DNA from 2 places in the Solibacillus sp. FSL R7-0682 genome. Region 1 is predicted to be linked to the other one. Evidence: a T-box and tRNA genes for the amino acid it is inferred to sense, from the RefSeq annotation. Region 1 holds a T-box; the other holds one or more tRNA genes.

What was found. The T-box of region 1 lies ahead of leuS (leucine--tRNA ligase). A T-box ahead of a tRNA ligase gene usually reads a tRNA of that ligase, here a tRNA-Leu.
Region 2: it has a tRNA-Leu gene. The T-box ahead of leuS (leucine--tRNA ligase) is inferred to sense a tRNA for this amino acid. The anticodon was not compared.

Annotation. Positions count from the first base shown of each region.
Region 1 covers NZ_JBBOUI010000001.1:983,123-990,413, forward strand. Annotated here, with positions in the region: gene MKZ17_RS05110 (class I SAM-dependent methyltransferase) at 1-421, opposite strand, end outside; gene MKZ17_RS05115 (TIGR01212 family radical SAM protein) at 418-1,377, opposite strand; gene MKZ17_RS05120 (MDR family MFS transporter) at 1,515-2,690, shown strand; T-box leader at 2,775-2,989, shown strand; gene leuS (leucine--tRNA ligase) at 3,104-5,518, shown strand; gene MKZ17_RS05130 (HD-GYP domain-containing protein) at 5,558-7,279, opposite strand.
Region 2 covers NZ_JBBOUI010000001.1:313,310-320,600, forward strand. Annotated here, with positions in the region: gene MKZ17_RS01610 (Tex family protein) at 1-1,063, shown strand, start outside; gene MKZ17_RS01615 (SprT family protein) at 1,157-1,627, shown strand; tRNA gene MKZ17_RS01620 (tRNA-Asn) at 1,776-1,850, shown strand; tRNA gene MKZ17_RS01625 (tRNA-Glu) at 1,853-1,927, shown strand; tRNA gene MKZ17_RS01630 (tRNA-Asp) at 1,960-2,035, shown strand; tRNA gene MKZ17_RS01635 (tRNA-Gln) at 2,040-2,114, shown strand; tRNA gene MKZ17_RS01640 (tRNA-Lys) at 2,120-2,195, shown strand; tRNA gene MKZ17_RS01645 (tRNA-Leu) at 2,249-2,334, shown strand; tRNA gene MKZ17_RS01650 (tRNA-Arg) at 2,348-2,424, shown strand; tRNA gene MKZ17_RS01655 (tRNA-Gly) at 2,445-2,518, shown strand; rRNA gene MKZ17_RS01660 (16S ribosomal RNA) at 2,714-4,265, shown strand; rRNA gene MKZ17_RS01665 (23S ribosomal RNA) at 4,615-7,291, shown strand, end outside.

The sequences.
Region 1 (7,291 bases):
GACCATGATAAACTACTAAAACAATAATGCCTCCAACTTTTAATAGCTTTAATAAACTTTCGATTGCCTGTATCGTCGTATTGGGCTTTGTCACAAGGTCATGATTACTACCTGGCAAATAGCCGAGATTAAAAATAGCACCTGCAACAGGCTTGGTTACATACTTTGAGACATTTTCGTGACCATCTTTTAACACGATTGCACGGTGTTCTAATGCATTGTCAAGTAAACGGTGGAGTGTTGCATCGACTGCTTCTTTCTGTACGTCAAAAGCGTATACATACCCCTCATCTCCGACTAGATTCGCTAAAAATAGTGTATCATGACCATTTCCCGCGGTTGCGTCGACTGCAATATCGCCTTCAGTAATCGACATTTTTAGTAAGGTTTGTGCATATTGAATAACTCGTTCTAATTTCATTTACTTGTCACATCCGCATTATAATACTTCCCTTGCCACGAGTCGCGGCGCTCAAGTTCTGCATCAATGCCGTTTAAAACTTCCCACTTATTAACTGACCACATAGGACCGATCATTAAGTCGATTGGACCGTCACCTGTAATACGATGAACAATCATTTCCGGGGGAATAATTTCGAGCTGATCCGCCACAAGTTGCGTATATGCGTCTTTTTCCATGAATTTTAGCATACCCTTTTCGTATTGTTTGACAAGTGGAGTCCCTTTTAATAAGTGAAGTAAATGAATCTTTATGCCTTGCACGTCTAATTTTGCCACTTCACGCGCAGTCTCCATCATCATATCGTAATCTTCTAGTGGGAGACCATTAATAATATGTGTAACGACACGAATACCATGTTTTCGAAGTTTATTGACACCTTCAACATAGGTTGCATAATCATGCGCGCGGTTAATTAAATTTGCTGTCTTTTCATGCACAGTTTGTAGGCCAAGCTCTACCCATAAATAAGTGCGTTCATTTAATTCTGCTAAATATTCGACTACATCATCTGGTAAGCAGTCTGGACGAGTAGCAATTGATAAGCCCATTACACCTTCACAAGCAAGAGCTGCTTCAAATTTTTCTTTTAGCACTTCAAGCGGAGCATGTGTATTTGTATATGCTTGGAAGTACGCCATTGTTAAGCCATCTTTCCATTTGTTCTCCATCTTCGCCTTGATTTGTTCAAATTGTACTGAAATCGGGTCAACTTTATTTCCTGCAAAGTCGCCTGAACCAGCAGCTGAACAAAATGTACATCCACCAAATGCAACTGTACCGTCACGATTTGGACAGTCAAAGCCCGCATCTAAAGCTACTTTATATACTTTTTTACCAAATTCATTTCGTAAATATCGATTCCATGTATAGTAACGCTTTCCATCTGATGGGAAAGGGAATTTATTTTCAGTCATTAGTCTGTTCACTCCTCTAACGTTTTATTTTATCATGGAGCTACAGTCAGTACTAATAGAAAATATTTTTCTTGAGTAATTTCCTAAAGAAGCTTAGAATAGTCGATTGTGAGTGAAATATTAGGAGGAAATTCATTGTGCCAAAACAGGTTTGGTTTTTAATTGTTGGAACGTTTGTGAACACAATCGGCAATTCATTTTTATGGCCTTTAAATAGTATTTATATACATGATCATCTAGGTAAAACATTGACGGTAGCTGGCTTTGTTTTAATGTTAAATTCTCTCGCTGGAATATTTGGAAATATATTAGGGGGATATTTGTTTGACCGACTGGGTGGTTATAAAGCAATTTTAATTGGCGTTCTTTTAAATTTAGGTGCCATTCTCTTATTAACGATTTGGCACGATTGGCCACAATATGTGGTGTTTTTAACGTTGCTAGGCTTTAGTGGTGGAATGGTTTATCCGGCTATCTATGCAGTTGCGGGCAATGTTTGGCCTGAAGGTGGGCGTAGAGCTTTCAATGCCATTTTTTTAGCGAATAATGTAGGGGTTGCTATTGGACCTGCTATGGCAGGTCTTGTTGCAGACGTGAATTTTGAATGGGTATTTTACGCCAATTTAATCGCATATGTAATGTTCTTTTTACTTGTTGTATTAACTTACAAACGCTTTGATGGGAAGCCTACTGCAAGAAAAAAATTACAAACAGAAGCAGAAGTAAAAAGGTGGAATGGTCCAGTTATTGCACTATCGATTTTAAGTATTTCATTAGTATTTTGTTGGATGGCGTATTCTCAATGGAGCGCAACCATTTCGTCTTATACCCAATCTTTAGGAATGAGCTTATCTGAATATAGTCTACTTTGGACAATAAATGGAGTGATGATCGTTGCTGTTCAACCGCTAATTAAACCCCTTGTGACGCGTTGGGAGCAAAAAATTAAACATCAGCTCGCACTAGGGTTAATATTAATGTCAGTTTCGTTTTTTGTTGTTTATTTAGCGGGCGATTTTAAAATGTTTGCAGCAGCAATGATCATTTTAACGTTGGGTGAAGTATTCTTTACGCCAGTTATTCCAATGATTGCAAACAAATTAGCACCACAAGGTCAACAAGGATTTTATCAAGGACTTGTCAATAGTGCAACGACAATTGGGCGTATGCTTGGACCTTTATTTGGTGGGTTAATGGTCGATATTTACGGTATTCAAGTATTGATGCTTATTTTAACTGTAATATTACTAGTAGCAATCATACCGTGCTTATTATTTGATCGTAACTTAAAAAATAATGAGCTTATAAAATAAACAAAAATAGGGTAAATTGTCAGTAAGCATAAAACAGCCACTTGTGCTTTTGAACGGAATCCATTAATATTAACTAAATAACAATATATAACTGTGATGAGGAATAGTAGATGGTCGCACTTTTAAGAGAGCTAGCGGGTGGTGTAAGCTAGTATGTGTCAAATCGAACTCGCCTCGGAGTTAGCTTCGGTGAACTTTTAGTAGCTGTAAGCCGTGTATTCGCGTTAAGAATTTAAGCTGAGTGCTGTGTCACTAATTTGGGTGGTACCGCGGGAGTAATATAACCTCTCGTCCCTTCTTATTTACTAAGAATGGGGCGAGTTTTTTTATTGTTCAAATATTCAGTTAATTATTTCGAGTGCGAGTTTCAATAAGAGAAATCACAGAATCAATTTATAAAAGGAGGAAAAATAATGAGCTTTAATCATCAACAAATCGAAAAAAAATGGCAGGCATTTTGGGATGTTAACAAAACATTCAAAACAGAAAACGAAGTAGAAAAACCAAAATTCTACGCATTAGATATGTTCCCTTATCCATCAGGTGCAGGTCTACACGTAGGTCACCCGGAAGGTTATACAGCGACAGATATTTTATCTCGCTTTAAACGTATGCAAGGATACAATGTACTTCATCCAATGGGTTGGGATGCATTCGGGTTACCAGCTGAGCAGTATGCACTTGATACAGGAAATGACCCAGCTGAATTTACTGCAAAAAATATTGCTACATTTAAGCGTCAAATTCAAGAGCTTGGCTTCTCATACGACTGGGATCGCGAAATTAATACAACGGATCCAGAATACTACAAATGGACACAATGGATTTTCACAAAGCTTGTAGAAATGGATTTAGCTTATGTAGACGAAATCGCAGTAAACTGGTGTGAAGCATTAGGCACAGTGCTTGCAAATGAAGAAGTAATTGATGGCGTTTCTGAGCGCGGAGGTCACCCGGTAGTACGCCGTCCAATGAAGCAATGGGTACTACGTATTACACAATACGCAGACCGTTTAGTTGATGATTTAGAAGAAGTAGATTGGCCGGAATCAATTAAAGAAATGCAACGTAACTGGATCGGTCGTTCTGAAGGTGCACAAGTGAAATTTACAGTAGCAGGCACTGATAAAGGCTTCGAGGTATTCACAACTCGTCCGGATACATTATTCGGTGCAACTTACTGTGTACTTGCGCCAGAGCACAAGTTAGTAGCGGAAATAACTTCTCCAGAGCAAAAGGAAGCAGTAGAAAGCTATTTAGAAAAAGTATCATTAAAATCTGACTTAGAGCGTACAGATTTAGCAAAAGAAAAAACAGGTGTGTTCACAGGTGCTTATGCTGTCAACCCAATTAACGGGAAAGAAGTGCCAATTTGGATTGCAGACTATGTATTAGCAACATATGGTACAGGTGCTATTATGGCAGTTCCTGCCCATGATGAGCGCGACTATGAATTCGCGAAAGAATTTGGTTTAGAAATCACATCTGTATTAGAAGGTGGCGACATTGAGAAGGAAGCGTTCACTGGTGACGGTGTTCACATCAATTCTGATTTCTTAAATGGTTTAAATAAAGAAGAGGGTATCTCAAAGGCAATTGAATGGTTAGAGGAAAATGGTGTAGGTGAAAAGAAAATTTCTTACCGTTTACGTGACTGGCTATTCTCTCGTCAACGTTACTGGGGTGAGCCAATTCCAGTAATTCACTGGGAAGATGGCACAATGACAACTGTACCTGCAGAAGAATTACCATTAGTATTACCGAAAACAGACAATATCCGTCCTTCAGGTACAGGTGAATCACCACTTGCGAACATTGAAGAGTGGGTAAATGTAGTAGATCCTATAACAGGTAAGAAAGGGCGACGTGAAACAAACACAATGCCTCAATGGGCTGGTTCTTCATGGTACTTCCTACGTTATATTGATCCAAAAAACACAGAAGCAATCGCAGATCCAGAGCTATTAAAGCGCTGGTTACCAGTTGATATTTATATCGGTGGTGCTGAGCATGCCGTACTACACTTACTATACGCGCGCTTCTGGCATAAAGTACTTTACGATTTAGGCGTTGTTCATACAAAGGAACCATTCCAAAAGCTATTTAACCAAGGAATGATCTTAGGTGAGGGTAATGAAAAAATGTCGAAGTCAAAAGGGAATGTTGTTAACCCTGATGATATTATTGAATCACATGGTGCGGATACATTACGTCTATATGAAATGTTCATGGGTCCACTTGAAGCTTCGGTAGCATGGTCTACGAACGGTCTTGATGGTGCACGCCGCTTCCTAGATCGTATTTGGCGCCTGTACGTTACAGATGAAGGAAAGCTTTCGAGCAAAATCCAACCATCTAACGATAAAGCATTAGAAAAAGTGTACCACCAAACTGTGAAAAAAGTGACAGACGACTACGAAGGTATCCGTTTCAATACAGCCATTTCACAAATGATGGTATTCATTAACGACTGCTACAAGGCAGAAGTAATCCCTACTGAATACGCAGAGGGCTTTGTAAAGCTATTATCACCAATGGCGCCGCATATTGCAGAAGAACTATGGTCAATTTTAGGTCATGAAGGCACAATTACGTATGTATCTTGGCCAACATATGATGACTCAAAATTAGTAGATGATGAAATTGAAGTTGTCGTTCAAGTATTAGGGAAAGTACGTGCAAAAGTAAACGTTGCAAAAGATACTTCAAAAGAAGAATTAGAAAAAGTTGCGCTTGAAGATAGTAAAGTACAGGAATTTATCGAAGGAAAACAAATTGTGAAAGTCATTGTTATCCCAGGAAAATTGGTTAATATCGTTGTAAAATAATAAAAATGGCTGTCCACTACCGGGCAGCCATTTTTCAGTTTATATTGAGAGGATTTGATTTGTTGCGTATTCTTGCAGTAATGTATCAAAATGGAATACGTCTTGCGTTTCACCGATTAAACTTAACAAATAGCGTTCTATCCTATTGGTTGATAGTTCAACTGTATTCGGTAAATAAGAGAGCAATAATGTATCGGCAGAGGTATCAGTAATAACGCAAGTTTCACTAATGTGAGCAGTGTCGATCGTCATTAAAATCGAATCTAAGCTCGAATCAATCGTTAACACGTGCGGGAAGATATGTTCATTATGAACTAACCCTAAAAATGCTTTAAAAAGATAATCGTTTTTAAAATTAGATTCTACTAAAAATAAAACATTTTTTTCGTAGTGATCGTTATCAATTTGCTCTTCAATTTTTTGTTCCATCAATTGTTCCATATATTGTACGACTTGAGCATATTTTGAGTCATATATCGTTTGCTGTCTCTTTAATAAATTTAAGATTTGATAAACAGGAATGAATATTTTAGTAAAGTACTCCGAAACATTGAAGTTATCAACCAACTTTAAGTATGTCTTTTTAGCATTTTCGACATTTGCACTAACAAGCTCATTGTAAAATGTATTAAGTAGCGCCGCTTTACTTTCTGATTGATGAGAGATCATCTTAGTAATCGTTATTTCGTTATTTACGGAAATGTGGAATGAAATACCTGTTTCTATACATTTAACACGTGGGGAAGTAGGAAACTTTGGGTTAGCTTTTTCCACAATTGCATGAAAATTATCTGATAATAAAACGATTGAATTTTCTGGATAAATCCCAATAAAATCAACAAACTGGGTTAGTAGCAGCTCATTAAATAAAACCTGGTCACGATATAAAAGACTAAAGGCGTCTGCAGCTCGCATAGCATCTCGATAAGTTCGTTTCATTGTTATAGCTGAATAAACATCAATAATTTGTAAAATCTCCAATTCGATTGTAAAGGTTGTAGTGCTATTTCCAGGGTAGCCTTCACCATTTCTACGTTCGTGATGTGATTTCGCTAAATATGCCCATTGTGACAATCCAATTTCATTGAAAATTGCTTCTCCTTCGAGAGTGTGAGACTTCATTAGGTCAAATTCTTTTGCATTTAGACGACCTGGTTTTTGAAGGATTGCTTTAGGGATGTTTAGTTTTCCGATATCGTGTAATAGATAGCCAATAGCAATTTGTTCAAGTTGTTCAAGTTTTAATTTTCTGGCAAATAATGTACCAAGAATAAAAGCATCAATACTATGTAAATAAGAAGTATAATCCCATGCTTTTAATTGATCTAAGTAGTTTTTATATACATCATTACTTAAAATAGCTTCTAATAAATTTTGTAAATAATCAATTGCGGATGCATCTTTTAAAATTTGTCCATACCGAATATCCATATCTAGCTCAGCTAGTAAAGAGTAAAAATTTAAGGCGATATCATCAGTTGAATGTATACTACCCGGGATATTAGAGAAATTAAAAACGATATCATTTTTAGAAAGCTCGTTACTTAAAAGATAGTGTTGCGTTGTGTCATTTGATTCATGCATTTTTTCTTGGTAGTAAACCGTGACGAATTGAACACCTTTTTTTCTTAAAAGTTCAATTCCTTTTTCCGTGAGCGTACTATCTTTTTTCATAAGTAATTGTCGATTTACGAAAAGATCATTAGCAAGAATGTCACCAGGGGAGACATCTTTGAGTAGAATTTGTTCTATTTTTGACAATGAATACACCTC
Region 2 (7,291 bases), 670 kb from region 1:
ATATCCAATTAGTATTATTGCGATTGGAAATGGTACAGCTTCTCGTGAGACAGAACAGTTTATCGCCGAGCTTTTAAAGGAAGTTGATCAACAAATCGCATATGTTATTGTGAATGAAGCAGGCGCATCTGTATATTCTGCATCAGAAACAGCTCGTTCGGAATTTCCGGATTTACAAGTTGAACAACGAAGTGCGGTTTCTATTGCACGTCGATTACAAGACCCGCTATCGGAATTAGTGAAGATAGAACCAAAAGCAGTTGGTGTAGGGCAATATCAACATGATGTATCACAGAAACAACTAGCAGAATCTTTGACATTCATTGTTGAAACAGCAGTTAACCAAGTTGGTGTAAATGTGAATACAGCATCCGCGTCATTATTACAATATGTTTCTGGGTTATCAAAAACTGTAGCAGATAATATCGTTGCAATGCGTAGTGAAAATGGTCAATTTACTTCACGTTCACAATTAAAGAAAATTCCTCGCTTAGGTGCAAAAACATATGAACAGTCAATTGGATTTTTACGTATTCCCGAAGCGAAAAATCCATTAGATGCAACAGGGATTCACCCAGAAAGCTATAAGCTAGCAGAAGCAATTTTAGAATTTGCTCATGTTACGAAAAAAGACGTAGGTACAGTAAAAGCTGAACAGGCGATTAGCCAATTAAGTTTGTCAGACTTAAGTAAAAGTCTAGAGGTTGGAGAAGTAACATTAAAGGATATCGTAGAAACATTAATGAAGCCTTCACGGGACCCGCGAGATGCGTTTCCACAGCCTCTCCTAAAAACAGATGTATTACAAATGGAAGATTTACAAGTCGGGATGGAGTTGCAGGGAACTGTACGAAACGTAGTTGACTTCGGTGCCTTTGTTGATATAGGTGTAAAGCAAGATGGTCTTGTGCATATTTCAAAATTACAAAAAGGTCGCGTAAAGCATCCGCTTGATGTGATTTCTTTAGGGGATATTGTAACAGTATGGGTGGAAAAGGTGGAAGTAAATAAAGGTCGTATTTCTTTAACTATGTTACCCCCTTCGCAACAAGAAAGCGTGTAAAGAAAATAGGTTTCCTCTATAATAAAAAGCACATGGCTTAGCCCATGTGTTTTTTACATAACTAGAAAGTTTTTAAGTAAAGGTGGGATGAATATGACAGATGAGCAAGTGCAAAAATTAGTAGAAGAACTCTCAATGCAATATTTTAATCGACCATTTCAACATAAAGCATATTTTAACAATCGTTTAAAAACAACTGGTGGTCGTTATATGCTAAACAATCACGATATACAATTAAATAAAACATTGTATGAACATTTTGGTATTGAAGAATTGCGCGGCATTATTTTGCATGAGCTTTGTCATTATCATCTACACTTATTAGGGATGGGGTATAAACACCGTGATGCTGATTTTAGAAAGTTATTGAAACAAGTCGGCGCTCCTAGATTTTGTGCGCGAATCGATCAACCGATCAAAAATGAAATAAAAAAAATAATTTATGTTTATCAATGTATCGATTGTGGGCAAGAATATAGGAGAAAAAGACGGATGGATGAAAAAAAATACTGCTGTAGTATCTGTGGAGGTAAAATTACGTTTAAACATAATGGAAAAGTATAAATAGTACTTGGACAATAGTGCAACATTGTATTATTTTGATGGAAATCCTACTTTTTATAAAAAAGTTATAAAAAAGTGTTGACGAACCTATATTAGGTGGCTATAATAATAAAAGTCGACAAGATGTTGACGATGAAATGAATGTTATTCCGAAGTAGCTCAGTGGTAGAGCAACCGGCTGTTAACCGGTTGGTCGTAGGTTCGAGTCCTACCTTCGGAGCCATTGGCCCGTTGGTCAAGTGGTTAAGACACCGCCCTTTCACGGCGGTAACACGGGTTCGAATCCCGTACGGGTCACCACTTAATCCTTTTAATAAAATAATGTTTACTTTGGTCCCGTGGTGTAGCGGTTAACATGCCTGCCTGTCACGCAGGAGATCGCCGGTTCGATCCCGGTCGGGACCGCCATTTTTGGGGTATAGCCAAGCGGTAAGGCAACGGATTTTGATTCCGTCATGCCTAGGTTCGAATCCTAGTACCCCAGCCATTTTCGAGCCATTAGCTCAGTTGGTAGAGCATCTGACTTTTAATCAGAGGGTCGAAGGTTCGAGTCCTTCATGGCTCACCAGTTTCATATTGACAATTCTTCTCAAAGGTGTATAATGAGAAAAGTCGGATGAAGCGGTCGTGGCGGAATGGCAGACGCGCTAGGTTGAGGGCCTAGTGGGGGCAACCCCGTGGAGGTTCAAGTCCTCTCGGCCGCACCAAGTAACATACCTTGCGCCCGTAGCTCAATTGGATAGAGCGTCTGACTACGGATCAGAAGGTTATGGGTTCGACTCCTGTCGGGCGCGCCACAATTTAAAAATAGTATAATGCGGGTGTAGTTTAATGGTAAAACCTCAGCCTTCCAAGCTGATGTCGTGAGTTCGATTCTCATCACCCGCTCCAAAAAAATATTTTAAAAAAGTTGTTGACATAACGGACTTAACGTAGTAATATTTTAAGAGTCGCTAACACGACAACAACATGAACCTTGAAAACTGAACAAGCAACGTTAATGATAACAAGCTTCTTAAATGAAGCAAAAATGATTTCAACTTAATTGTTGAATCGCTAGCAAAGCAAATGAGCTTTCAAACTACTTTTATGGAGAGTTTGATCCTGGCTCAGGACGAACGCTGGCGGCGTGCCTAATACATGCAAGTCGAGCGAATTGATTTGGAGCTTGCTCCAATGATGTTAGCGGCGGACGGGTGAGTAACACGTGGGTAACCTGCCTTATAGATTGGGATAACTTCGGGAAACCGGAGCTAATACCGAATAATACTTTTTGACACATGTCAGTTAGTTGAAAGACGGTTTCGGCTGTCACTATAAGATGGACCCGCGGCGCATTAGCTAGTTGGTGAGGTAACGGCTCACCAAGGCAACGATGCGTAGCCGACCTGAGAGGGTGATCGGCCACACTGGGACTGAGACACGGCCCAGACTCCTACGGGAGGCAGCAGTAGGGAATCTTCCACAATGGGCGAAAGCCTGATGGAGCAACGCCGCGTGAGTGAAGAAGGATTTCGGTTCGTAAAACTCTGTTGCAAGGGAAGAACAAGTAGCGTAGTAACTGGCGCTACCTTGACGGTACCTTGTTAGAAAGCCACGGCTAACTACGTGCCAGCAGCCGCGGTAATACGTAGGTGGCAAGCGTTGTCCGGAATTATTGGGCGTAAAGCGCGCGCAGGTGGTTCCTTAAGTCTGATGTGAAAGCCCACGGCTCAACCGTGGAGGGTCATTGGAAACTGGGGAACTTGAGTGCAGAAGAGGAAAGTGGAATTCCAAGTGTAGCGGTGAAATGCGTAGAGATTTGGAGGAACACCAGTGGCGAAGGCGACTTTCTGGTCTGTAACTGACACTGAGGCGCGAAAGCGTGGGGAGCAAACAGGATTAGATACCCTGGTAGTCCACGCCGTAAACGATGAGTGCTAAGTGTTGGGGGGTTTCCGCCCCTCAGTGCTGCAGCTAACGCATTAAGCACTCCGCCTGGGGAGTACGGTCGCAAGACTGAAACTCAAAGGAATTGACGGGGGCCCGCACAAGCGGTGGAGCATGTGGTTTAATTCGAAGCAACGCGAAGAACCTTACCAGGTCTTGACATCCCGGTGACCACTATGGAGACATAGTTTCCCCTTCGGGGGCAACGGTGACAGGTGGTGCATGGTTGTCGTCAGCTCGTGTCGTGAGATGTTGGGTTAAGTCCCGCAACGAGCGCAACCCTTATTCTTAGTTGCCATCATTCAGTTGGGCACTCTAAGGAGACTGCCGGTGATAAACCGGAGGAAGGTGGGGATGACGTCAAATCATCATGCCCCTTATGACCTGGGCTACACACGTGCTACAATGGACGGTACAAACGGTTGCCAACCCGCGAGGGGGAGCTAATCCGATAAAACCGTTCTCAGTTCGGATTGTAGGCTGCAACTCGCCTACATGAAGCCGGAATCGCTAGTAATCGCGGATCAGCATGCCGCGGTGAATACGTTCCCGGGCCTTGTACACACCGCCCGTCACACCACGAGAGTTTGTAACACCCGAAGTCGGTGAGGTAACCTTTTGGAGCCAGCCGCCGAAGGTGGGATAGATGATTGGGGTGAAGTCGTAACAAGGTAGCCGTATCGGAAGGTGCGGCTGGATCACCTCCTTTCTAAGGATTTTTCGGAATCATTCCCTTGGGGAATGAAACATTAACGTTTGCTGTTCAGTTTTGAAGGTTCATTCTTAAATGAATGGAATACTTCAAATTACTGCTTTATTTAATTGAATCCAAACTGTACTTGCTCCTGTCGCTAGCGCTTTCGTCGCAAAGCTGCATGTAGTAAATTCAGGGAAGGTATTCACGAAGTGAATGAAGTCAGTAGCTTTGTTCTTTGAAAACTGGATAAAACGACATTGAAAGCAATAAATCAAATTTCTATTTTATAGATATTGAACAAGTCAAGTAACATTGACGTGTAACTCAAATCTTAAAGCGAATGCTTTAAGTGTTAACTTTTGGTTAAGTTAATAAGGGCGCACGGTGGATGCCTTGGCACTAGGAGTCGATGAAGGACGGCACTAACACCGATATGCCTCGGGGAGCTGTAAGTAAGCTTTGATCCGGGGATTTCCGAATGGGGGAACCCACTATCTTTAATCGGATAGTATCTACACGTGAATACATAGCGTGATGAGGACAGACGCAGGGAACTGAAACATCTAAGTACCTGCAGGAACAGAAAGAAAATTCGATTCCCTGAGTAGCGGCGAGCGAAACGGGAAGAGCCCAAACCAAAGAGCTTGCTCTTTGGGGTTGTAGGACACTCTATACGGAGTTACAAAAGAATGATTTAGATGAAGCGACTTGGAAAGGTCCGCGAAACAAGGTAAAAGCCCTGTAGTCAAAAAGTCATTCCCTCTTGAGTGTATCCTGAGTACGGCGGAACACGTGAAATTCCGTCGGAATCCGGGAGGACCATCTCCCAAGGCTAAATACTACCTAGTGACCGATAGTGAACCAGTACCGTGAGGGAAAGGTGAAAAGCACCCCGGGAGGGGAGTGAAATAGATCCTGAAACCGTGTGCCTACAAGTAGTTAGAGCCCGTTAATGGGTGATAGCGTGCCTTTTGTAGAATGAACCGGCGAGTTACGATTACGTGCGAGGTTAAGTTGAGAAGACGGAGCCGCAGCGAAAGCGAGTCTGAATAGGGCGAATTAGTACGTGGTCGTAGACCCGAAACCAGGTGATCTACCCATGTCCAGGGTGAAGGTGAGGTAACACTTACTGGAGGCCCGAACCCACGCACGTTGAAAAGTGCGGGGATGAGGTGTGGGTAGCGGAGAAATTCCAATCGAACCTGGAGATAGCTGGTTCTCTCCGAAATAGCTTTAGGGCTAGCCTCGTGATTGAGAATACCGGAGGTAGAGCACTGTTTGGACTAGGGGGGCATCTCGCTTTACCGAATTCAGACAAACTCCGAATGCCGGATATTTATACACGGGAGTCAGACTGCGAGTGATAAGATCCGTAGTCAAAAGGGAAACAGCCCAGACCACCAGCTAAGGTCCCAAAGTAATCGTTAAGTGGAAAAGGATGTGGCGTTGCTTAGACAACCAGGATGTTGGCTTAGAAGCAGCCATCATTTAAAGAGTGCGTAATAGCTCACTGGTCGAGTGACGCTGCGCCGAAAATGTATCGGGGCTAAACGATTCACCGAAGCTGTGGATGCATACCGTTGGTATGCGTGGTAGGAGAGCGTTCTAAGTGCGTTGAAGTCAGACCGGAAGGACTGGTGGAGCGCTTAGAAGTGAGAATGCCGGTATGAGTAGCGAAAGACGGGTGAGAATCCCGTCCACCGTATGACTAAGGTTTCCTGAGGAAGGCTCGTCCGCTCAGGGTTAGTCGGGACCTAAGCCGAGGCCGATAGGCGTAGGCGATGGACAACAGGTTGATATTCCTGTACCACCTCCTCACCGTTTGAGAAATGGGGGGACGCAGTAGGATAGGGTAAGCAGAGCGTTGGTTGTCTCTGTTCAAGCAGTAAGGCGTGTGTGTAGGCAAATCCGCACACTATAACGTTGAGCTGTGATGACGAGCTCGTATGAGCGAAGTTCCTGATTTCACACTGCCAAGAAAAGCCTCTATCGAGGTGAGAGGTGCCCGTACCGCAAACCGACACAGGTAGTCGAGGAGAGAATCCTAAGGTGTGCGAGAGAACTCTCGTTAAGGAACTCGGCAAAATGACCCCGTAACTTCGGGAGAAGGGGTGCTCTTGAGCGTGCAAGCGCATGAGAGCCGCAGTGAATAGGCCCAGGCGACTGTTTAGCAAAAACACAGGTCTCTGCAAAACCGTAAGGTGACGTATAGGGGCTGACGCCTGCCCGGTGCTGGAAGGTTAAGAGGAGTGGTTAGCGCAAGCGAAGCTGCGAATTGAAGCCCCAGTAAACGGCGGCCGTAACTATAACGGTCCTAAGGTAGCGAAATTCCTTGTCGGGTAAGTTCCGACCCGCACGAAAGGCGTAACGATCTGGGCACTGTCTCAACGAGAGACTCGGTGAAATTATAGTACCTGTGAAGATGCAGGTTACCCGCGACAGGACGGAAAGACCCCGTGGAGCTTTACTGTAGCCTGATATTGAATTTTGGTACAACTTGTACAGGATAGGTAGGAGCCAGAGATCTCGGAGCGCCAGCTTCGAAGGAGGCGTCGGTGGGATACTACCCTGGTTGTATTGAACTTCTAACCCATGCCCCTTAGCGGGGTAGGAGACAGTGTCAGGCGGACAGTTTGACTGGGGCGGTCGCCTCCTAAAAGGTAACGGAGGCGCCCAAAGGTTCCCTCAGAATGGTTGGAAATCATTCGAAGAGTGTAAAGGCATAAGGGAGCTTGACTGCGAGACCTACAAGTCGAGCAGGGTCGAAAGACGGGCTTAGTGATCCGGTGGTTCCGCATGGAAGGGCCATCGCTCAACGGATAAAAGCTACCCCGGGGATAACAGGCTTATCTCCCCCAAGAGTCCACATCGACGGGGAGGTTTGGCACCTCGATGTCGGCTCATCGCATCCTGGGGCTGTAGTCGGTCCCAAGGGTTGGGCTGTTCGCCCATTAAAGCGGTACGCGAGCTGGGTTCAGAACGTCGTGAGACAGTTCGGTCCCTATCCGTCGTGGGCGTAGGAAATTTGAGAGGAGCTG